Regions from separate parts of the Tistrella arctica genome, predicted to be linked through region 2. Evidence: riboswitches for the same ligand, from Rfam matches in the RefSeq annotation. Region 2 holds a riboswitch; each other region holds the start of a gene.
The links. Region 2 has a riboswitch for S-adenosylmethionine ahead of metK (methionine adenosyltransferase). Riboswitches for the same ligand answer to the same signal wherever they lie in the genome.
Positions count from the first base shown of each region.

Region 1: another riboswitch for S-adenosylmethionine. It lies ahead of metA (homoserine O-acetyltransferase MetA); the one in region 2 lies ahead of metK (methionine adenosyltransferase).
Region 3: another riboswitch for S-adenosylmethionine. It lies ahead of metZ (O-succinylhomoserine sulfhydrylase); the one in region 2 lies ahead of metK (methionine adenosyltransferase).

Region 1 is NZ_JBBKTV010000001.1:580,600-591,334, reverse strand. Features, by position in the region: gene WG924_RS02710 (glutathione S-transferase N-terminal domain-containing protein) at 1-698, shown strand, start outside; gene WG924_RS02705 (NAD(P)/FAD-dependent oxidoreductase) at 613-1,596, opposite strand; gene WG924_RS02700 (Rrf2 family transcriptional regulator) at 1,759-2,226, shown strand; gene WG924_RS02695 (hypothetical protein) at 2,243-2,467, opposite strand; gene WG924_RS02690 (hypothetical protein) at 2,464-2,619, opposite strand; gene WG924_RS02685 (LysR family transcriptional regulator) at 2,822-3,766, shown strand; gene metA (homoserine O-acetyltransferase MetA) at 3,775-4,695, opposite strand; SAM-I-IV-variant riboswitch at 4,739-4,854, opposite strand; gene WG924_RS02675 (hypothetical protein) at 5,004-5,552, shown strand; gene WG924_RS02670 (thiolase family protein) at 6,076-7,260, shown strand; gene WG924_RS02665 (EthD domain-containing protein) at 7,409-7,798, opposite strand; gene WG924_RS02660 (AraC family transcriptional regulator) at 7,832-8,776, shown strand; gene WG924_RS02655 (SDR family oxidoreductase) at 8,824-9,579, opposite strand; partial or broken gene WG924_RS02650 (DUF1857 domain-containing protein) at 9,671-9,778, opposite strand; gene WG924_RS02645 (LysR family transcriptional regulator) at 10,246-10,735, shown strand, end outside.
Region 2 is NZ_JBBKTV010000013.1:23,104-33,838, forward strand. Features, by position in the region: gene infB (translation initiation factor IF-2) at 1-2,811, opposite strand, end outside; gene WG924_RS23815 (RNA-binding protein) at 2,822-3,541, opposite strand; gene nusA (transcription termination factor NusA) at 3,577-5,187, opposite strand; gene rimP (ribosome maturation factor RimP) at 5,197-5,691, opposite strand; gene trmB (tRNA (guanosine(46)-N7)-methyltransferase TrmB) at 6,122-6,889, opposite strand; gene metK (methionine adenosyltransferase) at 6,995-8,164, opposite strand; SAM riboswitch at 8,301-8,376, opposite strand; gene WG924_RS23840 (helix-turn-helix domain-containing protein) at 8,492-8,896, opposite strand; gene lnt (apolipoprotein N-acyltransferase) at 9,248-10,735, opposite strand, start outside.
Region 3 is NZ_JBBKTV010000003.1:429,199-439,933, forward strand. Features, by position in the region: gene WG924_RS08810 (hypothetical protein) at 1-740, shown strand, start outside; gene WG924_RS08815 (ABC transporter substrate-binding protein) at 890-2,173, shown strand; gene WG924_RS08820 (ABC transporter permease family protein) at 2,175-3,923, shown strand; gene WG924_RS08825 (ATP-binding cassette domain-containing protein) at 3,920-4,567, shown strand; SAM riboswitch at 4,656-4,735, shown strand; gene metZ (O-succinylhomoserine sulfhydrylase) at 4,793-6,067, shown strand; gene apaG (Co2+/Mg2+ efflux facilitator ApaG/CorD) at 6,241-6,648, shown strand; gene folE (GTP cyclohydrolase I FolE) at 7,106-7,753, shown strand; gene WG924_RS08845 (glycosyl hydrolase family 28-related protein) at 7,864-10,149, opposite strand; gene WG924_RS08850 (TrkH family potassium uptake protein) at 10,372-10,735, shown strand, end outside.

The sequences.
Region 1 (10,735 bases), on a different contig from region 2:
TTTCATCCTTCCCGATCACCACCCGCTGGCCCGCACAGCACCCGGACCGCATCCAGCTGTATTCATTGCCCACGCCCAACGGGGTGAAGGTATCGATCATGCTGGAAGAAACCGGCCTCGCCTATGAGCCGCATCTGATCGATATCGGCCAGAACGAGACCTGGACGCCGCCCTTTCTGTCGTTGAACCCCAATGGCAAGATTCCGGCGATCATCGATCCGGACGGCCCCGGCGGCGCGCCGCTGGGGCTGTTTGAATCTGGCGCAATCCTGCTTTATCTGGCGGAAAAGACCGGCCGGTTCCTGCCCGCCGACCCGGCCGCACGCTGGCAGTGCGTGCAATGGGTGATGTTCCAGATGGCGGCGATCGGCCCGATCTTCGGCCAACTCGGCTATTTCCACAAATTCGCCGGCCGCGAGATCGAGGACAAGCGCCCGCTCACCCGTTATCGTGATGAAAGCAAGCGCTTGCTTGCGGTTCTTGAAGCGCGGCTTGAAGGCCGCGACTGGATCATGGGTGATGACTACAGCATCGCCGATATCGCCACCCTTGGCTGGGTGCGCAATCTGATCGGCTTCTATGGCGCCGGTGATCTGGTCGATTATGGCAGCCTCACCCATGTTCCGGCGTGGCTGGCGCGCGGGCTGGCGCGGCCGGCGGTGCAGCGGGGTATGGAGATCCCGAAACGGCCGGACTGATCGCCGCCGCCATCAGCGACTGATGGGCGCCGACACCGGCCATGACACCGGCGGCCGCGGCCAATGTGGCGTTGTGCATCGGCCCTGCCGTGTCGCCAGCAGCAAATACCCCGGCGACACTGGTCTGCTTCCAGCCGTCGACGCGCAGATATGGCCCCATCGGTCCGTCCTCGACCGCGCAGCCCAGTTGTTCGGCCAGGGGACTGGCGATGCGGGTGTTCGGTGCGACGAACAGGCCCGCAACCGGCAGAACCCGACCATCGACGAGTTCCACGGCCGCCAGCGCCGGCGCCGGTCCGGTCAGCCGCGCGATTGGCGTGGTCTCGATCGTCACGCCGCGCGCGGCGAGCCCGGCCGCCTGATCGGCATCGGGACTAAATCCGTCATGCGCCAGCAGGGTGGTCGGCCCCCAGTCGGGCAGCATCATCGCCTGATGAACGCCCCGCGCATCATAGGCCAGCACCGCCAGATCGCGGCCCGCCACCTCATAGCCGTGGCAATAGGGGCAGTGCATCACGCCGACGCCCCAGCGCTCGGTCAGCCCCGGCAGGGGTGGCAGATCATCGGCAACGCCCACGGCCAGGATCAGCCGGCGTGCGGTCAACGCCTCGCCGGAGCCCAGCATGACACTGAAGCCGCCATCGATTTTCCAGGCCGAGATCGCCTCGCCCCCGATCATCCGCGCCGTCGGATAGGCCAGCAATTGGCGGGCGCCCAGATCCATGATCGCCTGCGGGCTCTGACCATCCTGGCCCAGAAAGCCATGGGATGCGACGGCGAAGCGGTTGCGCGGGCGTCCCGCGTCGATCACCAGCACCCGGCGACGGGCACGTGCCAACTGCATGGCGGCGGACAGGCCGGCAAAGCTGCCCCCGATAATGATCACGTCGTGGTTCATGGCTGCGGGCCTCCGGTCATGCCTGAATATCACGCATCTTTATAAGTTACGTATATCGGCGGCACAAGCCGTCACGCCACTTTTCTGGTTACGATAGCGGTGCCCTGCTATCATCGTAAGACAGCCGAGCCAATCGACGCCGTGATGAAGGAGCACCACCCGATGCGCGCCGACAGCCGCCTGTCACGCATGCTGCATGTGCTGATCCACATGGATCGCCATGACGGCGTCGCGACATCCGAAACCATCGCCGGCATGCTGAACACCAACCCGGTGGTGGTGCGCCGGACCATGGCCGGCCTGCGCGACCAAGGCTATGTGCGGTCGGAAAAAGGCCATGGCGGCGGCTGGACCCTGGCGCGCCGGCTGGACGACATCACCCTGCTCGACGTCTATCGCGCGCTGGGCGATCCGCCGGTCTTCGCCATCGGGCCGTCGGTCGACCAGCCCGATTGTCTGGTGGAACAGGCGGTCAACGCCACGCTCGCCCAGGCGATGCAGGCGGCCGAAGCCGTGCTGCTCGACCGCCTGGGCCAGGTGAGCATCGCCGATATCGCGCGCGATTTCGACCGCCGCTTCAGCGCCCTGACCGGTGCCACGGCCGGACGGCTGGTGATGGAGCAAGGCTGATGGCGCCGGGTCGGTGTCAACCCATGGCAACGATGATCTTGCCCCGCGCCCTGCCCGACGCCTGATGACGCAGCGCCCCGGCCAGATCGTCCAGGGCCTGCCATGCGGTCCCGGCGGCGATGGGAATGCCGGCGGCATCGGTCAGCGACAGCCCTGCCGGCACGGGCACCGGATGATCGGCGGGTATCGCCGCCGAGCCGGCCATGGCGCCGCCGATGATATGGAGCCGCGCCGCTTTCATGATCCCACCTCCGGCGACACCATCGGCCAGGCACCCACCTGCCCCAGCCAGCCGAACCAGTCCTCCAGATGCCAGGTATGGGTCAGCCGGCCATCGGCCATGGCGCGGAATTCGTGGATCGCGATCTGGAACGATCGCCCGGTCGGCGCCACCCGGATTGCCATCACTGAAGACGCGACAGAGCAGCTCGACGACACGGCGGTCGTCGGCGCCCAGCCCCTGCGGGCCTGGTTGTTCCTGATGGTGTGGCGACATGGCCATGGGTCCGGTCGTCCCGAATGAGAGTTGATGTCGGCGTCACCCCCACAGGAATAGGCCCGGCTGCGTCATCATTGAGATCGATAGAGAATATATGTGAACATCCAACGCGTGGATCTTCATCGCATCGACCTCAACCTGCTCATCGCCTTTGACGCGCTGATGACGGAACGCAGCGTCACCCGCGCCGGTATCCGGATCGGACGCAGCCAGCCCGCCATGAGTGCGGCACTGGCCCGGTTGCGCGCGCTGATCGGGGATGACCTGTTCGTCCGGGCGCCGCACGGTCTGCAACCGACACCGCGGGCGATCGATCTGGCCGAACCGCTGGCTCAGGCGCTGGCCCAGATAGAGCGGGCACTGGGCACTGAGCGGGTCTTCGATCCCGCGACCGCGACAACCGCGATCTCGCTGGGCATATCGGATCATCCGGGCTTTCTGATGCTGCCACGACTGCTGGACCGGCTGCGGCGTGACGCACCGGGCATGGCTCTGCATATCCGCGACATCGCGGCCCGAGACGATGCAATCGCGATGCTGGATGCCGGCACGGTCGATATCGCCGTCGGCGTTCCGCCCACCGCAACCGGCGGCGGTCGGATCCTGCACCAGCGGCTGTTCAGGGAACGCTTCGTCTGTGTGCTGCGGAAAGATCACCCGGCCGCGCAGGCACCGCTGGATCTGACCGCTTTCCTCACGCTGTCGCATCTGCTGGTCTCGCCCGAAGGCGACCAGTTCGGGCAGGTGGACGCGGCTCTGGCGCGACGGGGTCTGAAACGGCACCTGGCCCTGACCCTGCCCCATATGTACGCGGCGCCGCTGCTGGTGGCGCGGTCGGACCTGATCGCGACCCTGATGGAAGGCATGGTCATGGCCTCGGGCCATGCCGATGCCATGGTGATGCTGCCACCGCCGCTGGATCTGCCGGCGGTACCGTTCGTCATGTCATGGCACCGTCGCAACGACACCCATCCCGGCCAGCACTGGCTGCGCGGCCGGATCGCCGCCCTTGGCGATGCCGGCCGCGACCATGGCGATTGACCGCGCCGTCAATCGGCGCCGACGGCCTCGATGTCGAATGGCGTGGTCTGGTAGATCTCGTTGATCCAGTTGCCGATCAGCAGATGGGCGTGGCTGCGCCAGCGGTTTTCCGGCTCCCGGGTCGGATCGTCCTTCGGAAAGTAGTTCTTCGGCACCTGCATCGCATCGCCGGTCGCCGCATCGCGCTGGTATTCCTCGGCAAGCGAGGTCCGGTCGTATTCAAGATGATTGAACATGTGCAGCGAGCGGTGCCGTGGATCGTCAAGCAGGCACAAGCCGGCGTCGTCACTCTCGGCCAGCACGGTGATGCCGGCATCCCGGGGCAGATCCTCTCGCCGGATCTCGGTCCAGCGTGATACGGGAATCGAGAAATCATCGGAAAAGCCGCGCAGATAGGGCGAGGCCGGCGCCAGATTGCGGTGCCGGAACACGCCAAAGGCCTTTTCCGGCAGGTCATGCTTGGGCACACCGTGGAAATGATGCACCGCCGCCTGCGCGCCCCAGCAGATATTGAAACAGCGATGAACGTTCGTCTGGGTCCAGTCGAAAACGTCGCACAGCTCCCCCCAATAGGTGACTTCTTCAAAGGGCAGCCGTTCAATGGGGGCACCGGTGATGATGAAACCATCGAAGCGCTCCGACCGGATATCGTCCCAGCTTCGATAGAATGAACTCATATGATCATTAGATGTATTGCGCGCGACGTGGCTGCCGATGCGGATCAGCGACAATTCGACCTGTAGCGGCGTCGCGCCGATCAGGCGCGCGATCTGGGTTTCCGTCCGGATCTTGTTGGGCATGAGATTGAGCAGCCCGACCCGTAACGGCCGGATATCCTGCCGTATGGCGTCGGTCTCACGCATGACCATCACGCCTTCGGCTTCGAGCGTGCTCCGGGCCGGCAGGTCATCGGGAATCTTGATCGGCATCGACGCGTTCATCCTCCGACGTAGTGCGGGGCTGGCGCCGTGGCGTGATCCGATTGATTGCCGGTCCGGCCACATCCTCCCCCATGAAACAGGACGGGAGTGCCACCTTGCCCGGTCGGCAGGTTGGCGTTGGGCGCGCCCCAACTCTTGATGTCGCGTCAGTTGTAGGGGAGATTTCCGGCCGTCTCAAGGGGCAAGTATGACCGCCTGCGTGGCGCTGCATGCCCGGATGATCGCCACGGCGCGGAGACATCGATCGGAAACAATTCGCCAGACGTCCTGTTGCCGGCCACAGCCAGAGCCGGGCGGTGTCGTGGGGCGGCATGCTGGCCTGTATGGTTCTGGTCGGCCTCGTCTTCGCGGCGGGTTACAGGATCACCGACATGCGCTATGCCCGCGCCGTCGACACATCGGGCTGGACGGCCGGGGCGCAGGCGCCCGCCGACCGCTTCATTGCCAGAGCGGACTGGCGATCCTATGGCGGCACCCATGCGAATGACCGGTTCTCGGCGCTCGACCAGATCACCCCCGACAATGTCGCCCGGCTTGAAAAGGCGTGGTCGTTCTCGATCGGCGACATGCCGAAGCCGGGCGAGAAAAGGCGCGGCCGCGAATTCAGCTTCGAGGCGACCCCGATCAAGGCCGGCAATTCGCTGTATCTGTGCACACCGCACCGCGACGTGATCGCGCTCGACGCGACCACGGGCGATGAAACGTCCGGTGACGGCGGCATGGTCGATCTGCGTCAGAACATGGGGCCGGTGCCGCCCGGCTTCCATTTCATCACCGCGCCACCGCTGGTGATGAACGGCAGGATCGTGTTGAGCGGCTGGGTCTATGACAAGACGCCCGACTAGCTGAATGTCCTGGGTGTGCCCTGCGCCCGCAGGTCCATCTGCCGGCCGGCGGCAATACCAAGCCGCTGACTTACATAGGCGCGGACGGTCGGCAATATGTGGTTCGCCGCCGGCGGGCATGGTGGCATCAGGTCTCGCAATGGCGACGAGGTCATCGCATTCGCTCTCCCGCAGAAGGGCGCGCGGAACCGGCCGACCCCGATGTGGCCTGTTCAGGTGATCCCGACTGCGCCGTGACCGACGGAACGAGGGACTACCCGATCAGGTCGTCCCCGGCTGAAATTCTCCGTCCGTGCCGTTGACATTTACATGATGGTTGTCATATTTGTGATCTATGATGATAAACATCATGAATATGGGCGCCATCAGGGAAAGGGCAAGCCGGCGGCCACTCGCGGCATTCATCCCGGCCGCGCTCTATGGTGCGGGCGCCGCGGACGATCCGACCATTGCAGCCGCAATATCGCCTTCCATCATCTGAACGCTGCACCATCGACGCCGACATCGAGGTCTGGAGAACATCATGAGCACGCGTCACATCATCCTTGGCCACCCGGTCCGCACGGCGATCAGCGCCTATAACGGCGCGCTCAAAGGCGTGCCGGCAACCGACCTCGGCGCCGTCGTCGTGCAGGAAACCCTTCGACGCGCCGGGCTTTCAGGCGATGACATCGGCACCGTGGTGATGGGCAATGTCATCCAGGCCGGCAATCGGATGAATCCGGCCCGCCAGGCGGCCATCGGCGGCGGGCTGCCGGTTTCCGTCCCGGCACTGACCGTCAACCGCGTCTGTGGCTCGGGCGCGCAGGCCATCCTGTCCGCCGCGCTGGAGATTGCCGCCGGCGACAGTGATGCCGCCATTGCCGGCGGCATGGAGAACATGGACCGGGCGCCATATCTGATGGATGGCGGGCGCTGGGGCTACCGGATGGGGCCGGCCCAGATCTTCGACAGCATGTTGACCGACGGGCTCAACGACGCCTTCTCCGGTCAGCATTCCGGCTGGCACACCGAAGACCTCGTGGCCAGGCTCCAGATCACGCGTGAGGCGCAGGACGCCTTCGCCGCGCGGTCTCAGCAACGCTTCGCCGCCGCACGCGATGCCGGGCGATTCGCAGACGAGATCGTCGCGGTCGACATCAAGGGCCGCAAGGGCAAGGAGCAATTCGCGGTCGATGAAGCCCCCCGCCCGGACACCACCATCGAGACGCTCGCCCGGCTGAAGCCCGCCTTCCGTCCGGACGGCACCATCACCGCCGGCAACGCGCCCGGGCTGAACAGCGCCGCCGCGGCGATGATCGTCGCCGAGCGCGGTTTTGCCGAGGCCAAGGGCATCGAGCCGATGGCCCGCCTTGCCGGCTATGGCGTCGCCGCCGTCGAACCCGGCCTGTTCGGGCTGGGCCCGGTGCCGGCGGTGCGCAAGGCGTTGAGCCGGGCCGGCTGGACACTCGGCGATATCGAGCGCATCGAGATCAATGAAGCCTTCGCGGCCGTGCCCATCGCCGTCGCCCGCGAGCTTGGCTTGCCCGAGGATATCATCAATGTCGACGGCGGCGCCGTCGCGCATGGTCACCCGATCGGTGCCACCGGCGCAATCCTCACCACCCGGCTGCTTTACGCCATGAAGCGCGACGGCATTCGGCGAGGCATCGTCACCCTCTGCATCGGCGGCGGCCAGGGAATTGCTCTGGCGCTGGAAACGCTCTGACCGGCGGTGTGGCCGCGTCGTTGATGTGATCCTCAAGGATCCGCGGAACTGCTATCGACACGGCCCACCGATCACCATCGGCCGATGTGGCCGATGGTGATCGTGCCGGTGCTCAGCCCCGCAGCGCCCGCAAGCGTCAGCACCAACGTCATCGCTGTTCGACCACAACGACCTCTTCCGTGACGAGCCTGACCACGGAGGACAGATCGATGAAATTGATGTGATCCGGATCGACCTTTGCCTGGAAGTTCTCCGACAGGAACAGAGCGTCCATATCGTCCAAACTGTCGAACCATGCCTCGACCACGGCATCGAATCGCAGCTCTGCAGAATGCGCCGCAAGCAACGGATAGGAGACGACGAAGCGGCGGATGTTCTTCGCTTCGGGGATTGCGAAGAGAAGAGGCGCGTGCACGTCGCGGCGGTAGTCCCTGAAGTCTTGAACGCCCATTCCTTGCCGGCGCTTGAAGCCGAGAATGACCTTTATCATGAAAGCCCCCTTCACATGAACGCGCCCCTGTGGCGGGCGTGATTTCATGGGGATAGCAATTCCAGGCGGTACGAACTATGCTTGAATATCCATATTTTCTTCGAGAACGTCCCCATGCTCGCCGACCCTCTGTCCGACGTCCTGTCATTGCTGAAACCGCATACCTATGTTGTGGGCGGATTCGATCTGGGTGGTGACTGGTCGGTTCAGTTCGAGAAGCACAGCGGCGTAAAGTACTACGCGCTCGTATCAGGATCTGCCTGGTTGGCAGTCGAAGGAGAGTGCGATCCGATAAGGCTGGATGCGGGTGATTGCGTTCTCCTGCCGAATGGCAGGCGGTTCGTTATCTCCAATAATCTTGCCTTCGATCCTACACCCTTTGAAGATTTACCTGAATCGGGCTGGAATGGCGGAATCATCACCATGAATGGTGGTGGCGACACGATGATGCTTGGCGGTCATTTTGACTATTCCGGACCGCATACCGATATGCTGCTGGGAACCATGCCGGCGGTCGTCGGCCTGCGAGACGAAAATGACAAGGCGGGCTTACGCTGGGTTCTGGAACGGATGCGGCAGGAATTGTCTGCCGCCCAGCCCGGCACCGCCCTCGTGGTTCAGCACCTTGCTCATCTGCTGCTCGTCCAGGCTTTAAGGCTCTACCTGTCCCACGGAACCGGACGGGGCGCAGGCTGGCTGTTTGCGTTGGGCGACGCCAAAATTGCAGCAGCCGTTGAAGCAATCCATGCAAGTCCAGGTGCGCGCTGGACGCTGCCGGCGCTTGCCGAAAAGGCCGGCATGTCGCGATCAAAATTTGCCGCGCGGTTCAAGGCGGTTTCGGGCTCGTCCCCGATCGACTACCTCAAGCGTTGGCGCATGCTTCTCGCCTGCGAACGCCTGACCAGGAGGAACGAGCCCGTCTCTGCAATCGCCTTGTCGCTGGGTTACGAATCCGAAGCGGCTTTCAGCACGGCCTTCAAGCGTGTCATGGGGTGCGCGCCCCGCACATACGCGACGCGCGGCTGACATGGCGCAAGGCCTCGGCGTCTTGCGCCATCAGGGCCGGCGGCACCCTATTTGTTGAGGAACGGGTTGATCGCCGCCAGCGTGTCGTCGAAGCGTCCCTCTGTCTCGGCATTGCGCATGAAATCAACGCCGTCCACCAGGATCTCGCGCGGCGTGGGCGTCTTCTGGAAGAGCGCGATGACCTGATCGGCGAAGGCATTGAGCGGCATGAAGCGCGCATTGGTTTTCTGGCCGGGGGTCAGATCGGTCTGCACGGCAGGCGGCACCAGTTCGACGACCTCGATCCTGCCCTTCAGAACCGCACGGAGTGATTCCGTGTAGTTGTGGATGGCCGCCTTGATCGCCGAATAGGTGGGCGCGATCACCAGTGGCACGAAGGCCAGACCCGAGCTGACATTGACGATGACCGCATCGGGCTGGCGGCCCAGATGCTCGACGAGCGCATTGGTCACCCGGATGGGGCCGAGCAGATTGGTGGTGACCGAGGCCTCCGCATCGCTCAGATCGCGGTATGTGTCGAGCGGCCCTTCCATGCGCATGATGCCGGCATTGTTGAACAGCACGTTGACGCCTGGAAAATCGGCAACGAGCGTCTTGGCAAAAGCCGCAACGCTTGCGGCATCGTCCATATCGAGCGTCAAAGCGTGGATATTCGGCCGGTCGCCGATCACCTGGACCAGCGTTTCCATCCGCCGGCCCGCGATGATCACGGTGTTGCCGAGATCGTGGAAGCGGTGCGCGAGCGCTTCGCCGATCCCTGTGCCACCGCCGGTGATGAGGATGGTGCTTCCTGTCGTCTTCATGGGAAGATCCTTGTCGGAGTGGCGGCTGAGCGTCTCCGCTTTACCGGGGCGAGCGTTTGCCCGCGCGCCTCGATGGCATCAGGGGGAAGGATCAGAGCCGACCCACGGCAAGCAGCTCGCGGGTGCGCCTCAGCGTCGACAGCAGAGCGGATCTGTAGCCCTTATCCTCGCTGTCGAACTGCTGCTGCTCGGCCTGCTCACGGGTGAGCCTGATGTCGCCTTCAGGGTTCACCGGAACGGTGGCGGTCGAATAGATCATGGTCCGTCTCCTTGACAGGGGGGTGCCGAAGCCCGTGGCGATCAAGCCGTGATCTGAGCGACGTCATCACGATAGGCGCGAAGCGGACGACCCGGCCGTTGCGCCACGCTTGACGAGTTGCTCGACGGCGTTGTGGCCGACAGTGCCGGTCGCACCGGTTACGAGAATGGTCATGGCGTCACGCCTCGGTTAAGCCGTTTGCCTGCTCCGACTCTAACGATCCATATTCATGCAGATAGACGCCAAATTTAGACAGACTGTCTCACTGATAGAACGATATCGCGATCTGCGCAGGCACGAGCGGCATCCCGGGTGCCGCCGGCACCACATCCAACGGCAGATCGGTGATCCACATCAGCCGTAATAACCGGTACACTGGGATAGTTCGTCTCACATATGGAACGCTTATGGATCTCCTCGCCCTTGCGGATTTTAATCTCGTCGCCCGGCACGGGGGGTTCGGAAAGGCCGCGCGCGCCGCCGCGCGCCCGAAAGCGACCCTGTCGCGGCGGGTCGCGGAGCTGGAGGCCAGCCTTGGTCTGCGCCTGTTCGAACGCGGGAGCCGCGCGCTGAAGCTCACCGAGGAAGGACGGGCGCTTTATGAGCGGACAGCGGTGTTGCTGACCGAGATCGATGAAACCGCAGCGGCGATCGCCTCGGGTGGAAACCGCCCGCGAGGCCGGTTGCGCATCAGCGCGCCACTGCTCTTCTCACAGGTTGCAATGGGTAAGCTCGCCGCTGAATTCGCGGTCAGATACCCGGAGGTACGGCTGGAAATCACGACCGAAGATCGAGCCGTCGACATGGTCGAGGAAGCGTATGACCTGGTGATCCGGGTCAATCCGGAGCGAGATGAAAGCCTCGTCGGACGGGTCTTTCTACGCGACCGGCTGGTCG
Region 2 (10,735 bases):
CCGCGCCTGGGCATTGGCCCGGACGTTGAAGCCGATGATCAGGGCGTTGCTGGCCTGGGCCAGGGTCACATCCGACTCGTTGATGCCGCCGACGGCGCCATGCAGCATGCGGACCGCGACTTCCTCGTTGCCGAGCTTGGCCAGCGTGGAGGTGATCGCTTCCAGCGAGCCCTGCACGTCGGTCTTGACCAGCACCGGCAGCTCTTTCTTCGCCCCGGCCGAGATTTCCGACAGCATCTGTTCGACAGTGCCACGGGCGCCGAGGGCGGTGGCCGCACGGGCACGCTGCTCGCGCTCGGACCGGAAGTCCGAGATCTCACGGGCCTTGCGCTCGTCTTCCACCACAACCAGTTCGTCACCTGCCTGCGGAACGCCCTGGAGACCCAGGATTTCCACCGGCACCGACGGTCCGGCCTCTTCGACCTTGCGGCCCTTGTCGTCGATCAGCGCACGCACACGGCCCCACTGGCTGCCGACCACGAAGGCGTCGCCGGTCTTCAGCGTGCCCTTCTGGACCAGCACGGTCGCAACCGGACCGCGGCCCTTGTCGAGCTTCGCCTCGACCACGGCGCCCTGAGCGGCGCGGCCGGTATTGGCGCGCAGTTCCAGCACCTCGGCCTGCAGCAGGATGGCTTCCAGCAGCTTGTCGAGGTTGTAGCCGGTCTTGGCCGAGACCTCGACGGCGATGATGTCGCCGCCCAGTTCTTCCAGGACCAGTTCGTGCTGGAGCAGCTCGTTGCGCACCCGTTCGGGGTTCACGCCCGGCTTGTCGATCTTGTTGATCGCAACCACGATCGGCACACCGGCGGCCTTGGCGTGATTGATCGCCTCGACCGTCTGCGGCATCACGCCGTCATCGGCCGCGACCACCAGCACCACGATGTCCGTCACCTGCGCGCCACGGGCACGCATGGCGGTGAAGGCGGCATGGCCGGGGGTGTCGAGGAAGGTGACGTGATCGCCGGTTTCCAGCTCGACCTGATAGGCGCCGATATGCTGGGTGATGCCGCCGGCTTCGCGGGCCACGACATCGGTCTTGCGCAGCGCATCCAGCAGCGAGGTCTTGCCGTGGTCGACATGGCCCATCACCGTCACGACCGGGGCGCGGTGGGTCAGGTCATCATCGGTATCGTCGAGACCCAGGATGCCCAGTTCCACATCGTCCTCGGCCACGCGCTTCACCCGGTGACCGAATTCGGTCGCGACCAGTTCGGCCGTGTCCGCGTCGATCGCCTGATTGATGGTGGCCATCACGCCCAGCGTCATCAGCTTCTTGACGACATCGCCACCGCGCACCGCCATGCGGTTCGCCAGTTCCTGCACCGAGATCACCTCGGGCACGATCACGTCACGGATGACGCGGGCCTGGGGTTCGGCCTGCCGGCCGGCGCGGCGCATGCGTTCACGCTGACGGCGCATGGCCGCCTGGCTGCGCTGGCGTTCGCCCTCGTCGCCGCCTTCGACCAGACGCTTGATCTCGCCCTTGCCACCACGGCGACGATCGTCGCCGGGGCGCGCGGCCGGGGTCGCACGCTTGTTCGCGGCCTTGGCGCGGCTCTCTTCCTCGTCACGCTCGACCTTGCGGGCACGTTCGGCCGCACGGGCACGGGCGCGCTCGACATCATCGTCGAGAACCGGGGTGGTGGTGGTGGCGCCAGGGGCCGCCGGCCGGGCACCGCCCGGACGATCACCACGCGGCGGGCCACCGGGGCGATCGCCGCTGCGGAAATCGGGCCGGGCCGCGCCACCGGGGCGGTCACCACTGCGGAAATCGGGCCGGTCACCGCGCGGAGCGCCGCCACCGGGGCGGTCGCCACTGCGGAAATCGGGCCGGTCGCCACGCGGAGCGCCGCCAGCGGGGCGGTCGCCACTGCGGAAATCAGGCCGGTCGCCACGCGGAGCACCGCCAGCCGGACGGTCGCCACTGCGGAAATCGGGCCGATCGCCACGCGGAGCACCGCCAGCCGGACGGTCGCCACTGCGGAAATCGGGCCGATCGCCACGCGGGGCGCCGCCAGCGGGGCGGTCGCCACTGCGGAAATCGGGCCGGTCACCGCGGGGCGCGCCACCACCGGGGCGGTCACCACTGCGGAAATCGGGCCGGTCGCCACGCGGGGCACCGCCCGGGCGATCGCCACGCGGGGCACCACCAGTGCGGTCACCGCTGCGGAAATCGGGCCGGTCACCACGCGGGGCGCCACCACCCGCCGGACGCTCGGTCCGGGGGCTGTCGCCACGCGCCTCGACGGTGCGCGGGGTCTCGGCACGGGGCGCCGGCGCCTCGGGTGCCGGGGCAACCGGTGCCGCGGCCGCGGCCGCACGGGCCTCGATCTCGCGACGGGCGGCGTCCTCGGCCTCGCGGCGCGCCGCTTCCTCAGCCGCCTTGCGGGCGGCCTCCTCGGCGACCTTGCGGGCCTCTTCCTCAACCTTGCGGCGGGCCTCGTCCTCGATCTTGCGACGCGCCGCTTCCTCGGCCCTGCGGACCTCTTCCTCGGCACGGCGCTTCTGATCCTGAATCGCCTGTTCAAGCGCCCGCAGGCGCACATCCCGCTCGTCCTGCGTCAGGCCGCCGTCAGCGGCGGCGCCACGCGCACGACCGCGACCGCCGCCGGAACCGCTCCGGTTGCCCTGCTCGGGCACCGACACGGTCCGCTTGCGCTTGACCTCGACCGTCACGGTCTTGGAACGGCCGTGCGAGAAGTTCTGGCGAACCTGGGCGCCTTCCGCCGCAGGCTTCCTCCTCAGCTCAAGACGCCCGGCTCCCGACAGGCTGAGCGCCTTCTTCTGGCCGTCCTCGTTGGTCTCGCTCATATCGCTCCGGTTATCCGTTCTCTCTCAAGCCGGCCGACACCCGGTCGACAGGGTAGGGGGCATCCCTGAAACCCGCAAGGCGCTGGGCAGCGCCCAGGAAACGCTTCGCGAGCCGTCCTTCGGCAATCGCGACATTGACCGCATTCTCGCGTCCGAGAGCACGACCCATTTCATCGCGGGTCAATAGTGCGACGACAGGAACGCCCTTCAGCGCTCCCATGCGGGAGGCGGCCGTCTCTCCGGCATCCGATGCCAGGGAAATGGCGCCGACGGTGCCGGCATCGAGCCAGCTCCGCACTTTTTCGTATCCGGCGACAACCGCTCCCGCCCGGCGGCCGAGCCCAAGATATTCCAAACACCGGGCAGTTAGCAATCGCTCGACCGTCCCGATCAGGTCATCGCCGACCTGCGTCTGTGTCCGGAAGGCTCTTGAGAACAACCGGCGCTTGATTGCGATGGTCAGTGACGCCCGATCGGCAGTCACCCACGCACCGCGTCCCGGCAGGCTGGCGTCGACATCCGCGACCACCCGCCCTTCGGGGTCGAGCACGAAACGGATCAACCCGTCGGGCGATCCGCTCTGGCCCTTGACGATGCAGCGGCGTTCAGGCGCACGGTCGCGCGGCCCCGCATCGGTCGGCAGGTCGTCGCCTGCCGCCGCATCGGGTATCGCCACCATGCCGTCCGGCATTGCCGGATCGATCGCCACCACCATCATCGCTCCGTTCATGGCCCGGCGCCATGGGGTTCCGGGCCGCGTTCATATCAGGCCTTGGCGCCATCGGCGCCGGCATCGGCCGTATCACCAGCGCCAGCCTCGACGCCGACGGCGTCAGCGTCATCCACCACCGCGCCGGCCGCCGGTTCGTCCTCGAACCAGTGGGCGCGGGCGGCCATGATGATGCGGTTGGCCTCGGCCTCGTCCAGGGTGCCGGCGGGCAGAAGCTCGATCAGCTCGTCGCCCGACAGGTCGGCGAGGTCATCAAGGGTCTTCACCCCCTTCTCACCAAGCTGCGCCAGCATCAGCGGCGTCATGCCCTCGATCTCGGCGACCGCGTCCTCGACGCCCAGTTCGCGGCGCTTGTCGTCCATGCGCCGGTCACGGGCTTCCAGGAACACCTGGGCGCGGTTCTGAAGCTCGGCCGCGACATCGGGGTCGAAACCCTCGATGCCCGACAGCTCGTCTTCGGCCACAAAGGCGATCTCCTCGATCGACTCGAAGCCTTCGGTCACCAGGAGCTGGGCGATCACCTCGTCGACGTTCAGCGCCTCGATGAACAGCCGCGAGCGTTCGCGGAACTGTTCCTGGCGCCGCTCCGACTCCTCGGTCTCGGTGACGATGTCGATGTCCCAGCCGGTCAGCTGCGATGCCAGGCGGACGTTCTGGCCGCGCCGGCCGATGGCCAGCGACAACTGTTCGTCCGGCACCACCACCTCGATCCGCTGGGTATCCTCGTCCAGCACCACCTTGGCGACTTCCGCCGGGGCCAGCGCGTTGACCAGGAAGGTCGCGGTATCGGGCGACCACGGAATGATGTCGATCTTTTCGCCCTGCAGTTCGGCAACCACCGCCTGCACACGCGAACCGCGCATGCCGACACAGGCGCCGACCGGGTCGATGCTGCTGTCGTTGCTGGTCACCGCGATCTTGGCGCGCGATCCCGGATCGCGGGCGCAGCCCTTGATCTCGATGATGCCGTCATAGATCTCGGGCACTTCCTGCGCGAACAGCTTCGCCATGAACATCGGATGGGTGCGCGACAGGAAGATCTGCGGCCCGCGGGGTTCCTCGCGCACCGAGTAGATATAGGCCCGGACCCGGTCGCCGACGCGGAAGCTCTCCCGCGGCAGCAGTTCGTCGCGGCGCATCACCGCCTCGGCGCGGCCCAGATCGACCACGACGCTGCCATATTCGGCGCGCTTGACGATGCCGTTGATGATCTCGCCGACCCGTTCCTTGAACTCGTCGAACTGGCGCAGGCGCTCGGCCTCGCGCACCTTCTGCACGATCACCTGCTTGGCGGTCTGAGCGGCGATGCGGCCGAAATCGATCGGCGGCAGCGGGTCGACCAGGAAATCGCCGGGAACGGCATCGGGCTTGCGGTGGCGGGCATCGGCAACCGTGGTCTGGGTCGCTTCGTCCTCGACCTCGTCGACCACCTGGGTATAGCGGTACAGACGGATTTCGCCGGTCTTGCGGTCGATGGTGGCCCGGATATCGTGATCCTGGCCGTATTTGCGCCGACCCGCGGTCTGGATCGCCTGTTCCATGGCTTCGAGCACGCTGTCGCGGTCGATCGACTTCTCGCGGGCAACCGCGTCAGCGACCTGTAGCAGCTCGTGCCGGACCGGGCCGGTGTTGAAGTTGATGTCCATGGGGCGCACTCAGCTCCGGTTATCCTGGACGGCGGCGATCAGCTCATCGGTGAGGATCAGCTTCGCCGACGAAATCTCGTCGAAAGGCAGGGCCGCTTCGGCGCCGTCATCCAGACGGATCGCGACCAGCCCGCCATCACGCACGCCGGCAAGCCGGCCGCGGAACCGCTTGCGGCCCTCATGCGGGCGCCGCAGTTCCATCTTGGCCTCAAAGCCGGCGAACCGCTCGAAATCCTTGAACCGGGTCAGCGGCCGGTCGATACCGGGGGAGCTGACCTCAAGCGCATAGGCCTCGGTGATCGGATCCTCGACGTCGAGCAGCGCCGACACGACATTGCTGATCTCGGCGCAGTCATCGACCGTCATCAACTGACCATCGGTGCGCTCGGCCATGATCTGCAAGGTGGCATTGGTGCCCGATCGGAACACGATGCGCACGACCTCGTAACCGAGATCGCCGATGGCCGGCTCGATCAGCTCGGTGATACGACGAACGACGTCCATGCGCTCCTCCAGTGGCGGGGCGAGGCCAGACCGGCGCGGGCGACTGGCCCGGCACAGGTGATGGTCCGACGCGGCACAAACAAAAAAAGGCGGGCCCAAGGCCCACCCGGCGGAAGCTGCATGTGACCGCGACCTCCGGCGTGCCCACGCCGGATACCCCTCCGGTCCCTCACCGGGGCGGAAGGCTCGTCGGCTTGGGCGCTGGCGGGATCGCCGGCGGTCCGCAAACGCGGACGACGGTCAATATACGCATATGTAACGGAACCGCAAGGAGTTTGTCCCCGGGGGCGCCCGCGCCCCGCCGTCAATCTGCCGCAACCTCGCCTGCCTGCCATCGGCGCCTCAGCGAACGTGGGGGTGTCACTGCGGCCATACAAGACCACCCAGAGCGATTCCGCGCCGGAAACAGGCCGGATCTTCAGAAAAATGCTCAGGTCTTCAGAAACCGCATGAACACCGGCACGCGTCCCGCGGCGCGGGCCTTGGCCTCATAGCGGGTCTCGATCTGGCCGTCGGGCCGCCGCTGCCAGTCGCCCGGCCGGCGCGCCGTCCAGGTGAAGGCCGGATGGGCACGAACATGGGCCAGCGTCCAGGCACACAGATCGGTATGATCGGTGGCGGCCGTCAGTTCGCCGCCCGGCTTCAGCACCCGGGCCAGCGCCGCCACCGTCTCGGGCTGGATGAAACGGCGCTTGGCATGGCGGCGCTTGGGCCAGGGGTCCGAGAACAGCAGATAGACCCGGTCGAGACAGGCATCGGGCAGCACGTCCAGCAGGCGGGCGGCATCATCGCCCAGCACCCGCACATTGCGCAGGCCGCGGGCCTCCAGTTCTACCAGAAGCGCCGACATGCCGCCGATATAGGGCTCACAGCCGATGAAGCCGGTTTCCGGCTCGGCCTCGGCCCTGGCGATCAGATGCTCGCCGCCGCCGAAGCCGATTTCCAGCGCCAGCGCCGCCGGCGGATGATCGAACAGCGCCCGGGGGTCGATCGGCGACAGCGGCCCGCCCTCGCCGCGCGGCGGCAGCGCGATCGCCAGCGCCGGCAGCGTCTGTTCCAGCACCCGGCTGCGATTGGCTTTCAACGGCCGGCCGATGCGGCGGCCGAAATGGCGCCGCCCGACACTGTCGCCCTGGCTGTCGGCGTCATCGACATCAGGGTCGGTCGGGGCGGCGGGCTCAGGGCTTGAAACGGTCATCGGCGGTCCGGTGTCCGGGCTGGTCAGTGGGGTGGGCTGTCGACAAAAAAGCGGGCGGCATCCGGATCTCCGGATGCCGCCCCTTGCTGATCGCATGGATCAGGATCAAAGCACAAGCTGCTTGATCGCCTCCACCAGATCGGTCTTCTCCCACGAGAAGCCGCCATCGGCCTCGGGCTCACGCCCGAAATGGCCATAGGACGCGGTGCGGGCGAAGATCGGCTTGTTCAGCTGCAGATGCTCGCGGATGCCGCGCGGGGTCAGGTTCATCACCTCGCGCATCGCCGCCTCCAGCTTCGCCTCGTCGACCTGGCCGGTGCCATGGGTGTCGACATACACCGACAGCGGGTGCGACACGCCGATGGCATAGGATAGCTGAATGGTGCAGCGATCGGCCAGACCGGCCGCCACCACGTTCTTCGCCAGATAGCGCGCGGCATAGGCGGCAGACCGGTCGACCTTGGTCGGATCCTTGCCCGAAAAGGCGCCGCCACCATGGGGCGCGGCACCGCCATAGGTGTCGACGATGATCTTGCGTCCGGTCAGGCCGGCATCGCCATCCGGGCCGCCGATCACGAAATTACCGGTCGGATTGATATAGAGATGAGCGTCGTCGCACATCCAGCCCGCAGGCAGCGAGGCCTCGATGATCGGCCGCACGGCGGCCTTCACCTCGTCCTGGGTGACGCCGGCGATGTGCTGGGTCGACAACACGATCGAGGTGGCGCCCACCGGCTTGCCGCCTTCGTATTGCAGGGTCACCTGGCTCTTGGCGTCGGGGCCGAGCAGCGCCACGTCGCCCGAGCGGCGGGCGGCGCGCAGATTGCGCAGGATGGTGTGCGCATAATGGATCGGCGCCGGCATCAGCGCGTCGGTTTCCCGGCAGGCATAGCCGAACATGATGCCCTGGTCGCCGGCGCCTTCGTCCTTGTTGCCGGCGGCATCGACGCCAGCCGCGATATCAGCCGACTGATCGTGCAGAAGCACCTCGATCCTGGCGGTCCGCCAGTGGAAGCCGTCTTGCTCGTAACCGATGTCGCGGATGACGTCGCGCGCCACCTGCTCGATCGTCTCGGGCGACGTATCGCCCTTGGAGCGGATTTCACCCGCAATCACCACCCGGTTGGTGGTCGCGAGTGTTTCGCAGGCGACCCGCGAGAACGGGTCGGCAGACAGAAGATGGTCGAGAACGGCATCCGAAATCCGGTCACAGATCTTGTCCGGATGGCCTTCGGAGACCGACTCGCTGGTGAACAGGTAGTTGCTGCGGGCCATGACGCGTCTTCAACCCCTCAAGAACCGACGACGAACCGTGGTTCCGACCACGGTCCGGGCAACCTCGCGGGGTTTGAGCCCGCCGGCTGCCTACGATGGACTCCGTGCGTCTGGGTTCTCGGCGGGTTGACACGAGAATGCGCCCACCAAGCCCACTTAGCGCACTGTTTAACGTGGCGGCAAGCGGCACAAATCCGACCACGGACGGTTTGACATACCCACGCTCTCACATGCTGCGCTTGCAGCAGATGCAGAATTCGCGTGGTGGTTTTGCTCAAACCGTCGGATGAAACTTTCACGACGTGCTTCCGGAATCAAGCACGTTTTTCAGGCACCAGTTCCGATGGCGTCGCTCATCGAGCGGGCCAGGTCGATCACGCGGGTGCGGGTGCGTGCATCGGGAATGCGAGCGAAGTCGAAGGCCAGCATCTGGGCGTCCGGGCCTTCCATCACCGCCCAGTCGAAGCCGTCATCGATGCTCAGCAGCCCGCGTCCTCCCGCCACCGCTTCTGCCTGATCATAGAAGAACGATACCGGCACATCCAAGGCATGGGCGATCAGGAACAGCCGGCCCGCGCCGATGCGATTGGTGCCGCGTTCATATTTCTGGATCTGCTGGAAGGTCAGCCCCACCCGCTGCCCCAGCTTTTCCTGGCTGAGCCCCAGAAGCTGCCGGCGCAACCGCACGCGTCCACCGACATGAGCGTCAATCGGGTTCAGTCTCGTCACCATCCGCGTCATCCCTCCTCGAACCCCGCAGGCCTCGTTTCCGACCTGTTACCAGCCGGATAGATGACATCACGCCATGGCATGGGTCAACCCCGGCGCGCGCATGGGGCTGCACGAAACGCGTATTCCGGGTTGCATTCCCGGTCACACTCGCCTCCGGTGACAGGTTGAACACGCATCAGTTGCTTTTTTCCGCAGACTCGACATCGCAAAGTAGTTTACTGACTCTCCGGGGGAAAATCAGAGCGCCGGTTCAAACGTTCTACGGAATTTTCTCAGGAATAAAAGTTATCACTCGGACACTGCAAGATCATGAGAAGGTCATACCAAAATATATCAAGATCTTGTGAATGCTCAGGCAGCGTCGGTATTGCGGCGGGTGGTCAGCAGACCTGCCGCCATCACCAGCAGGGCCGCGATGCCGGCGGCCTTGTCGCCCATCCGGGCATAGATGGTCGGTGCCAGCGCCACCGGCAGCGGACCATCCAGCACGCCGCGTCGGTCCAGGGGCAACAGCGCCACGATCCGCCCCAGCGGGTCGACGATCGCCGATATGCCGTTATTGGCGGCACGGACCAGCGGCAGGCCTTCCTCGATCGCCCGCATCCGGGCGGCGGCGAAATGCTGGAAGGGGCCGGCGGTCAGGCCGAACCAGCCGTCATTGGTCACGTTCAGCAGAAAGCCCGGCCGGGCGGCGGGGTCGGCCCCGGCAGTGACCGCCCCGGGGAAGATCGCCTCATAACAGATCAGCGGGCTTGCCGGCGGCAGGCCGGGCAGCGCCAGCGTGGCGGGGCCGGGGCCGGCCGAGAAATCCATCGTCCCCTCAGTCAGCTTGGGGAACGGGTTGAACGCGCGCAGCGGCACATATTCGCCGAACGGCACCAGATGCGCCTTGTCATACACACCCCGGATGCGCCCGGCATCATCGATCGCCAACACACTGTTATAGATCAACGGCGTCGGCTCGGCCCCGTCGGCCGCACCGACCGGCGGTGGCACCCACTCCACCCGCGGCGCCCCGGTGATCAGCAACCCGCCCGGCGGCACCGCCGCCACCAGCGCCGTCCGGGGCTCGGCATCCTGTTCCAGGTAATAGCCGACCGCGGTTTCCGGCCAGATCACATGGCTGATGCGGTCGAAGCCCGGGCCACGGGTCAGATCGATCTGAGTGCGCATATGCTGCGCCCGCATGCCACCGCGCCATTTCTCGCGCTGGTCGATCGCCGCCTGCACCAGCCGCAACCGCACATCCGGCACCATCGCCGTCGCTGTCTCCGACAGCCGCGCCATACCCCATCCGGCGCTGCCCGCCACCACCAGCAGAATCAGCACCGCCAGCGCCAGCGCCGGGCGCCGATCGCCGGCCCCGCGCGTCACCAGCAAAGCCGGGCTTGTGAACACCAGCACCGTCAGCAGGCCCAGCCCATAGATGCCCACCACCGAGGCCGCCTGCGCCACCGGCGGCACCGCCAGCCAGGCACTGCCGGCCAGATTCCAGGGAAATCCGGTCAGCACATGGCCGCGCAGCCACTCCGCGGCCACCCACAGCACCGCGAAGATCGCGATCCGTCCGGGCCCCCGGCCACCCAGCCGCGCCTGCGCCACCCCGACAAAACCGGTGAAAATGCCAAGCCCCGCCGCCAGCCCCAGCACTGCCGGCACCGCCAGCGCGCCGAATTTGGCGGCATCGACGAAGAAGGCGACGCCGATCCAGTACAGCCCGGCGGCGAACTGGCCCAGCCCGAAGGCCCAGCCGGTCCAGAAGGCCGGCCAGATGCCGGGCCGGCTGCGTGCGGTTCCGCCATCTGCCGGCGTCCCATCCGGCGCCGGCCCGAGGCTCAC
Region 3 (10,735 bases), on a different contig from region 2:
GCGCGGACAAGACCGCCGAGGTCGACCGGCTGCGCGACGAGAAAGTCGCCGCCGAGACCGCGGTCACCGCGCTGGAGATGGAGGTTGCCCAGACCGACCCGCAGCGGGCAGCCTGGCTGGACGAACGGATCCCTCCGGCCGACGGACCAGCACGGGAGGCGGATCCGCTTGCCATGCTTGGGCATGAGACGCTGTCGACCGTGATCGAGCAGGCCGCACATCTGGATGGCGCCGCGATGCAGGTGGTTGCAACCACGATCGAGGCCCTGCCCACCCCTGGCGAGGTGGCGCTCTGGGCCGAGTCGACGTCGACCGCGAAACTGATCGAGACCGCCGAAACGCTGGGCCACGCGCCAGGCGCGCTGCCGCCCGAGGTTCTGGCCGCGAATGCGCGGCTGGTGGAACGCCTCGACACCTTCGAGCAGAACCGCGACGACATTCTGGCCCGCCCGGAGACGCCACCCCCAACGCCCGAGCTTGACGAACGTCACGCGCGGCAGCAGGAGGCGCTGGACCGCAAGCTCGACGAGATGCGGGCGATGCAGGAGGCGCGCATCGATCGGGGCGACGTGCGCGACCCGGATGCGCTGCGCGCGGCAATGGACGCGGCGGCCGAGCGCGAGCGGCAGATGCTGGAGCAGCGCCACGAGGCCGAACGCCAGAGGGCGGCCATGGAACAGGCCGAGCGCGCGGCGATGGCCCGTCGCGAAGCGGAGATGCTCGCCGCACGGCAGCGCTGACCGCCCGGATTCCGCGCCCCGGCCATCGTAAGCGTCCCGACCACTGCAGCCCCCGGAAGACACCGCTCAAGCCTTCGTGATTTGCCGCAGACGCCCGGTTCCGGCTTATGGTGGTGGCGATCGGACAGACCAGCGGCCAGGGAGCGGGCATGATGACGGCAGGCGTGGCGAAAACGGGTGGATGGCTGCTGTCGGCGGCGGCGGCGCTGCTGATCGGGTTGATGGTGCATCAACCCGTGGCGCGGGCGGCGGACGCGGATGCGCCGGCCGGCGCGCCCGCCGGTGACCCGGCGGCCTGGGATGCCGTGCTCGCCGAGGCGCGCGGCCAGACCGTGCGCTTCAACGCCTGGGGTGGCGACCCCAAGATCAATGCCTTCATCGCCGATATCGGCCGGCAACTGGCCGATTGCTGCGCGATCACGCTTGAACAGGTGAAGCTTGCCGATACCGCCGAGGCGGTGGGCCGGATCCGCGCCGAGGCGGCGGCCGGGCGGCTTCAGGATGGCGGATCGGTCGATCTGCTGTGGGTGAATGGCGAGAATTTCGTGGCGCTGCGGCAGGCCGACCTGCTGTATGGCCCGTTTCTGGACCGGCTGCCCGATGCGCGGGCGATCAACCTTGGCGCCAATCCGGCGCTGACCTCCGACGGCCATATCCCGGTCGACGGCTATGAGGTGCCCTGGGGCCTGTCGCAATTCGCGCTGGTCTATGACAGCGCGGTGACCCCGCGGCCGCCGCGCGGCCCAAAGGCGCTGGCCGGCTGGATCGGCGCCCATCCCGGCCGCTTCACCTATCCGGCGCCGCCGGATTTCATCGGCACCACCTTTCTGAAGCAGATGCTGATGATGCTGCTGGACGATGCCGGCCGCGCCGCGCTCGCGGCACCGGTCGACCCCGCCCGCGCGCCTCTGATCACGGCACCTTTGTGGGACTGGCTCGATCGGGTGCGGCCGTCATTGTGGCGAGCCGGTCAGGCCTATCCGCCAAGCGGCCCGGCGCATGAACAACTGCTGATCGACCGGGCGGTCGATCTGGGCTTCGCCTTCCATCCGGGACAGGCGGCATCGGCGATCGCCGCCGGGCTGATGGCCGACACCGCCCGGGTTGCCGGCTGGTCGGGCGGCGGCATCGCCAATGCCCATTTCGTGGCGATCCCGCGCAATGCCCCGGCCAAGGCGGCGGCGATGGTTGCCGCCAACCATCTGATTTCACCGGCAGCCCAGGCCGCCAAGCTGGACCCGGCGGTGTGGGGCGACATGACCGTGCTGGCGGCGGACCGGTTGAGCGATGACGGCCGCGCCCGCTTTGCCGCCATCGATCTGGGTCCGGCATGGCCGTCGGATGACGAACTGGGCCCGGCCCTGCCCGAACCGCATCCCGACTGGACCGGCTGGCTGGAAGCCGAATGGGCGCGGCGTTATCTGGGCGGTTGAGATGCAGACCCCGAACCCGGCCGGGCCGGCCGCCTTCCGCCCGGCGGCGGTGATCCGCCCGTCATGGCCGCTGATGGTGGCACCGGGCGCGGTGATCCTGCTGCTGGCCGTGCCGCTGCTGGGCGGACTGGCGGCAACCGGGCTGGCCGCCGCCGATGGCGCCGCATGGCAGGTGCTGGTGACTGAGCCGGGCCTGCTGCGGTCGGCCCTGCTCAGCCTGTGGACGGCGCTGGCCGCCACCCTGCTGTCGGTGCTGCTGGCCGGCGGCATGGCCGCGGGGCTGGCCGCCCTGCCCGGTTTCGGCCGCATGGCCGAACGCGCCGCCCTGGTGATGGTGGCGGCCCCCCATGCGGCGGTGGCGGTGGGGCTGGCACTGCTGATCGCCCCCACCGGGCTGATCTTCCGCGCCATCAGCGGCGGTGGCGGCGCCCTGCCGCCGGACCTGGCCGTCCCCGGCGACCGGTTCGGGCTGGCGCTGATCGTGGGGCTGGTGCTCAAGGAAACCCCGTTCCTGCTGGCGCTGCTGCTGGCGGCACAGGCGCGGCTGGGTGCCGGCGCGGTGCTGGCCCGCGCGCGCTGCCTGGGCTGGCGCCCGGCCAGCGCGTGGTGGCGGGTGGTGGCGCCACAGATCTGGCCGGTGCTGCGCTGGCCGGTGGTGGCGGTGCTGGTCTATGGCATCGGCACGGTCGATATGGCCGTGGTGCTGGGGCCGAGCCTGCCGCCGAGCTTCGCCGTGCGCAGCCTGTCGCTGCTGTTCGATGCCGACCCCGCCCGTGCCGCCGCCGGCCATGCCGCCGCCCTGGCGCAACTGGCGCTGGCAGCGGTGGCGGTGGGCATCTGGTGGCTGGGCGCGCGGCTGGCGCGGTTCTGGCTGGCGGGCGGTCGCGGCGATCATCCGGCCCGCATCGATCCACCGCTGGTGCGACGGCCACCCCAGCCCGTGGCGCCGGCGCTGTCGGGCCTGTCGGGGCTGGTCGGCGGTCTGGCGCTGCTGCTGGCAGCCGCCAGCCTTGCCACCCTGGTGATCTGGGCGCTGGCGGCAAGCTGGCGGTTCCCCGATCTGCTGCCCATGCGCTGGGCGCCGGACCGGCTGGCCGATACCGTGGCGCTGCTCGGCAATGTCATCGCCCGCACGGTCTGGCTGGGGCTGCTGCCGGTGGCCATCGCCCTGCCGCTGGCGGTGCTGGTGCTGGAACGCGAGGCTTTGGGTGCCGACGGCGGAACCGGGGCCGGCCGCTCGCTGTCGCAGGCGGCGGAGGCGCTGGTCTATCTGCCGCTGCTGCTGCCGCCGGCGGCGTTCCTGGCCGGCATCCGCGCGCTGGCGCTGCGTCTGGGGCTGGACGGCACGGTGGCGGCGGTGGTGTGGTGCCATCTGCTCTATGTGTTCCCCTATCTGTTTCTGGCGCTGCGCGAAAGCTATCGCCGCACCGATCCCCGGCCGCGGCTGCTGGCGCGCAGCCTGGGGCGAGGGGCGGGGGGCGCCTGGGTGGCGGTGATGCTGCCGCTGACCGCGCGGCCGATGGCGATTGCCACAGCGATCGGCTTCGCGGTTGGTGTGGCGCAATATCTGCCGGCGCTGATGATCGGCGGCGGCCGGCTGCCGGTGCTGGCCACCGAAGCCGTCGCCGCCGCATCGGGCATCGACCGGCGGGCGGCATCGACGGCCGCCCTGCTGATGACCGTCCTGCCCGCCATCGGCTTCCTTCTGGCCAGCTTGATCCGCGCGCCGGCCCGGGCGGTACGGCAATGACCGCCGGGCTGGTGCTTGACCGGCTGGCCCTGCGCATCCATGGCCGGCCGCTGATCGGCCCGCTGAATCTGGCGGTGCCGGCAGGCGTGATCGGCGCCGTGGTCGGCCCGTCGGGCGTGGGCAAATCCACCCTGCTGGCGGTGATCGCCGGCATCGCCGGGCCGGGGGTGACCATGGCCGGCCGGGTGTGGCTGGACGGCACCGCCATCGACACTCTGCCGCCCGAGGCGCGGCATGTGGGGTTGATGATGCAGGATGACCTGCTGTTCCCGCATCTGACGGTTGCCGCCAATATCGGCTTCGGCCTGCCTGCCGGGCTGCCACGGACCACGCGCCGGGCCTTGATCGACGCGGCACTGGCCGAGGCGGGGCTTGCCGGGCTGGGTGGCCGCGACCCGCTGACCCTGTCGGGGGGGCAGCGGGCACGGGTGGCGCTGATGCGGATGCTGGCGGCACGCCCGCGCATGGTTCTGATGGACGAACCCTTCGCACGGCTGGACCGGCCGCTGGCCCAGAGGCTGCGCACGGCCGTGTTCGCCCGCATCCGCGCCGAGGCGGTGCCGGCGCTGATCGTGACCCATGATCCCGACGAGGCGGCGGCGGCCGGCGGGCCGGTGCTGGATCTACAGGCCGCGGATGGGTGAAAGATACTGATATCTTCAGGACTTGACCCCCGGTCGCGGCCGGGCGTATCGTGGCGCCCTGATGTCGCGGGGCACGTGTGGCTTGTGCCGGCGCATCCGTGGGGATTTGGGCCGGCCGGCTTGCGGACCACGTAAATCTCGCTGCTAAAAGGTCGGGAGCGGGCGCAGAACGGATTGTGCGTCGACCCGGCCAGAGGCCGGGTTTTTTTATGCGGACATGTGACCATGCGGGAAGACGGGGGCCGGAACGGCGTCGAGGACGAATGTGCGGCCGATGACGGGCTGTGGGAGAGCGATCGGGGCGGCAGCGACAGGACGGCGGCCGGCGCCGGCCGCCGTCAGGCGACGCTGGCGGTGCGCGGCGGGCTGGACCGCAGCCCCCATGGCGAGACATCGGAAGCGCTGTTCCTGAATTCGGGCTATGTCTATGACAGCCCGGCCAGGGCCGAGGCACGGTTCAAAGGCGAGGAGCCCGGCTTCGTCTACAGCCGCTATGGCAACCCGACGGTGCGCACCTTCGAGACCCGCCTGGCGGCGCTGGAGGGCGCCGAGGCCTGCCGGGCCACGGCATCGGGCATGTCGGCGGTATGGACCGCCCTGGTCTGCCAGCTCCGCCAGGGCGATCATGTGGTCGCGGCCGAAGCACTGTTCGGATCGTGCCAGTACATCCTGACGGAATTGCTGCCCCGGTTCGGTATCGAGACCAGCTTCGTGCGCGGCGACGATATCGCGGCGTGGTCGGCGGCGGTGCGGCCGAACACCAAGGTGTTCTTTCTGGAAACCCCGTCGAACCCGCAGCTTGAACTGATCGACCTTCAGGCGGTGGCGGCGGTGGCGCGCGATTGCGGCGCCAGACTGGTGGTCGACAACGTGTTCGCCACACCGATCCTGCAGAAGCCGCTGCAACTGGGCGCCCATGTCGTGGTCTATTCCGCCACCAAGCATATCGACGGCCAGGGCCGGGTGCTGGGCGGCGCGATCCTGTCGGACGAAGCCTTCTGCGATGGCGAGCTGCGCAATTTCCTGCGCCATACCGGCCCGACCTTGAGCGCCTTCAACGCCTGGGTGCTGCTGAAGGGGTTGGAAACCCTGCCGCTGCGGGTGCGGGAACAGACCCGGGCCGCCACCGCGCTGGCCCGGCGGCTTGAAAATCATCCGGCGTTGACGCGGCTGATCTATCCGGGCCTCGCCTCGCATCCCCAGCATGCCCTGGCACGCCGGCAGATGCAGGGCGGCGGCACGGTGCTGGCGCTGGATTTCACCGGCGGCAAGGATGCGGCCTTCCGCTTCCTTGAGCGTCTGGAGGTGGCCGACATCTCGAACAACCTGGGTGACAGCAAGACCTTGGCCACCCACCCGGCCACCACCACCCATCAGCGCCTGACCGCCGATCAGCGGACCGCCGTGGGCATCACCGAAGGGCTGGTGCGGGTGTCGGTGGGGCTTGAGGATGTGGACGATCTGGCGGCCGATCTGGGGGCCGCACTCGACGCCGCATAACCGCCCGCGACACCGGCCTGCCGATTAGGGCTTGCGCTCGGCACTGGAAATCCGCTGCATTGGTCGCAATATTGGCTTCGCAGACCCTTCGAGGCCGGCATGCGGGCGGGTTTGCCGGGGTGGCGGCATCGGTAGGGTGTCGCCATGATGCGACGATTGAGCAGGTGGGGATGATGGCGGCGGAACATGAATACAGCGCGACAACCCGCTCGATCATGGTGGCGGTACGTCCGTTCTATGTCGACGACCAGTCATCGCCGGAAGACGGGCAGTTTGTCTTCGCCTATCACATCCGGATCGAGAATCACGGCGCCGACACGGTCCAGTTGCGCAGCCGCCATTGGCGGATCATCGATGCGCTGGGCCGGCTTCAGGAGGTGCGCGGGCCGGGCGTGGTGGGTGAGCAGCCGGTGCTGGCACCGGGGGAGAGCTTCGAATACACCAGCGGCGCACCGCTGACCACGCCGTCGGGCATCATGGGCGGCAGCTATCAGATGGAGAGCGCGGCCGGCGAGACGTTCGAGGTCGAAATCCCGAGTTTCTCGCTCGACAGCCCCCATGCCGCCCAGACGATAAACTGACCGCCGGCCCCCGGTCGCAACCGGATGAGGGGCCTGCCTCTGGCAATCCGCGCAGAATGGACTAGATCAGGTCTGAGCCCCTTTGGGGCGCGCGCGCAGGGACTGCCGGCACCGGGCGCTGCTTCGCCGTCCGCGATTTTCGCCGTGGACGGGCTTGCAGGGGTAGCTGGCAAAACCTATAGTAGAAGTTCCATCAGGCAGGTGCAGGGCGATCTCTGGTTGCATCGCCCCATCCTGCCGCCGGTTCGCGGACCGGAAGGCCGCCGTATCGCGGCCAACTGTTCCGCGTGATCACGAAAGCCGTCAGGGCATGTCCGCACCGGCGATCCGGCAGGCGGGTGCCCACGTAACCCGACCGCTTTCGTACTATCGGCCCGCCGCCCGACACGACGCTCCGCGCAAGCTTTCAGCCGGAGCGACGTGTCCAGCCGGCCGCACCCTGGGAGTTGCTTGAGCGATGACACGCGAAAACGTGCTGGCGGTGAAACTTGACGGCCAGGTGAAGACCCCGGACGCGACCTCTGCGGCGCGGCCCGACCGCGCCGAAGCCGAAGCCGCCGTGCGGACCCTGATCCGCTGGGCCGGCGACGATCCCGACCGCGAAGGCCTGCTGTCCACGCCCGATCGCGTGGTCCGATCTTATGAGGAATTCTTCGCGGGCTATGCGCAGGATCCGGTCGAGATCCTGCAGCGGACCTTCGAGGAAACCGACGGCTATGACGAGGTCGTGGCGCTGCGCGGCATCCGAATCGAAAGCTATTGCGAGCACCACATGGTGCCGATCATCGGCGTCGCCCATGTCGCCTATCTGCCGCGCAGCCGCGTGGTCGGCATCTCGAAGCTCGCCCGCGTGGTCGAGGCGTTTTCGAAGCGCCTGCAGATTCAGGAGAAGCTGACCTCGCAGATCGCCAATGCGATCGAAGAGGTGCTGAAGCCCAAGGGTGTGGGCGTGGTGATCGAGGCCGAGCACCAGTGCATGAGCACCCGCGGCGTTCACAAGCCCGGCGTCAGCATGGTCACCAGCCGGATGCTGGGCGAATTCCGCCACAACCCGACGCTGCGTCGCGAATTTCTGACCCTGATCGGCAACCCGGCCGGGTTCTGATCGGGGCGGCGATACACACTGAAGCATGAATAAAGGCCCCGCCGGCAATGCCGGCGGGGCCTTCTTCTGTCTGACAGTGTCGTGGCTGGCAGGATCCGTACCTGGCAGGATCAGTGGGTCGAGGCGTCGAACGGCACCACGACCACACGGGTGGCCACTGTGCCAGCGGCGGTGGATGTTGCGATGACATCCTGGGTGGCGGCATCGACGCTGAGCGTATAGGCGCTGCCGGTGCCGAGAGGGACCAGCACCAGCGTGGCGCTGACCTCGGACTTCAGCACCAGTGCCGTGTGCTGATAGCTGAGCCCCAAAGAGCTGACGATGATCACGCCTCGGAATCCGGCCGGCAGCGCCGCATTCTCGACCACGACCGCGGGCGTGCCATTGGTCAGGTTCAGGCGGTGGTTGATGAAACGGTTGTCGATCGTTCCGTCGAAGCGGGTGGCGCCCTGAAACAGTTGATCGCCAAGCTCGACAAGCGGCCCGTCCAGTGCCTGAAGATCCGCGGTCTTCATGACATTGAGGGTCCGGTCGAAGCGGCCACGGATCACCTTCTGGGTATCACGCATCACCAGTTCGAAGCGATTGCGCGCCTGGACATTGTCGATGTCATCCTCCTCATAATCATAGATCGCGGTAACCGGTGCCGCCAACGAACTTGCCCGCCGGATCGCCGCGCGGATATCCAGCCCGGTCGGCTTCGCATGCGGCAGGTGCTTCACCAGAAACCCGCCGTGCTCACCCACCTCAAGTTCGACGTCCAGCGTGACATTGAAGATGCCACCGGTCCCGTTCGCTGTATTGAACGGATAGCTCATCACCGGTGTCAGCACGGCACCGCTGCCGCTGGACGACACCACCGTCAGGGTCGGCGGGCGCTGATAGCCCTTGCCGGTATCCAGGGTCTTACCGTCCGGTCCATCGGCGTAGAATGCCGTGGGTTCCATTACCGCTTCGGTAATGACGCCGCCGACGATTGTCAGCGTCACGGCCCGGTCGTTGCTCGGGCCGCCGCCGATCAGATCATGGTGATAGTCGACCGTGTCGGTGTCGGCATAGCCGCTGCCGCCATTGGTGACCGTGATGCTGCTGATACGTGCATCCTGCTGCGTGAAGGTGGTGTTCCACAGATGGTTCAGTTTGGCGACGTAGCCCTGGATGCGGATATGGCTGTTGCGCGCCGTGCCGCGGATCAGATCGCTGCCGCCGGTGCCGGTCACGCCGGTGATGTTGTCGTTCGAGATCCGGATGTCGGCATGGACATTGTTCGCATTATACAGGGTCAGCACGCCACCGATGCGCCGGGGATCGTCGGCGAAGTCCCCATAGGTCGTCCCGTCCGGGATCTCGGCCTCATAAGCGGCATTGCCGACATTGTGCAGCCAGATGTTCTTCAGATCGCAGGACGACTCCATCTGGCTCGCCGTGCCCTGGATGATGAAGCCGTATTTGCAGTTCTTGGCGATAAGAGTGTCCACCACCACCTGGCGCAGTTCACGGTCATTCGACGCCGTGCCTTCGATGGTCGCGACATAGTCGCAATCGTCGACCAGAATGTTGCGCAGGATCACCTCGCTCTGACCAAGCTGAAGAGTGATCGCCTTGCCGCCGCCGCCCTGGAAACTGTCGAGCAGGCCCACGGTGTTTGACAGCAGGTTGTTGCGGCAGCCACGGATGCGCACATCCTGAACGATGATCCGCCCGCCATGGCTGATTGCATTGGCCGAGGGGGCGGAGATGCCAAGTGCGTTGCAGCCGGCGCGGATGACGATGTTGTTGGCGTCCAGCGTGCCACCGTACCAGTGAACGTTCTGGGCATGACGGATGCTGACCAGCCCGCCCAGATGCCCGGTCCCGCTGTCGCTGGTGTTGGTTCGGGCATCCCAGTAGCCGCGATCCCAGTCGATGAACGGGTCGACCTCGTTCACCGGCAGCGCCTTGATGATTGCGCCATGAGCCAGGACGATGGTGTTGGAGCGGACCGACAGCGCCTTGCGGACCCGATAAGTGCCCGGCGGCAGCAGCACCACTTTCCAGGCATCCGCAAAGGTCTCGGGCAGGCCGGCGCCTGTACCGATGTTGATATCCGCCGAGGTCTTGCCCCAGCCGACAAGGTCCAGCCGTGCATCAAACAGCGTCCGCAGGGCATCGGTATCGTCGCTGATGCCGTCGCCGGTGGCGCCGAAGTCGCGGGCATCGAGATACTGCGCATTCAGCTTCTCGGCCAGCGTCCGCGCCTCGGTGTGCAGGTTGTATTCGCCAGGGGGGCTGCCGCCCTGATCAGGTTCCGGATCGACACCCGTGGGAAGAAGCCCATTGACCCTGCTGCAATAGGTCGCCACGGCGATCTCGGTTTCCGGATATTGATAAATCACGTCCGATGCATCCGTGCTCATCATCTCTGTCCCATATCGTGAAACGCCACCGGCCGCTGCCGGGGCCTCTTCACCTGAACCCGTCAGGCCGTTTGGCACCAGCAAGCTGGTGTTGCCGCGTTGCGGCAGCACCAGCCCCATGGACAGCGGCGGCGGTTTCCCCGATCATCGCCGGCGGTGCCGCGCCCGAACCCGGGCCCGCGGCCGCATTGTGTTGCATTGCAGCATCGGGAGCCCGCCACTGTGATCGACATCAAGCCGGTGCTGTTCATCATCGGCGTGCTGCTGGCGCTGCTGGGCGCGGCCATGCTGTTGCCGGCCGCCTTCGACGCGCTGGCCGGCCATGCCGACTGGGCGGTGTTCGTGGTGTCGTCGCTGGTGACGGTGTTCGCGGGCGTCAGCCTGGTGCTCACCACCCGCACCGCGCACCCCACCTCGCTGGGGCTGCGTCACGCCTTTCTCACCACCACGATGTCGTGGACCGGGGTGGCGGCCTTCGCAGCCCTGCCGTTGATGTTCGCATCCCCCGACATCACCTATGCCGGCGCCTTTTTCGAGGCGATGTCCGGGCTGACCACCACCGGATCGACCGTGTTGAGCGGGCTCG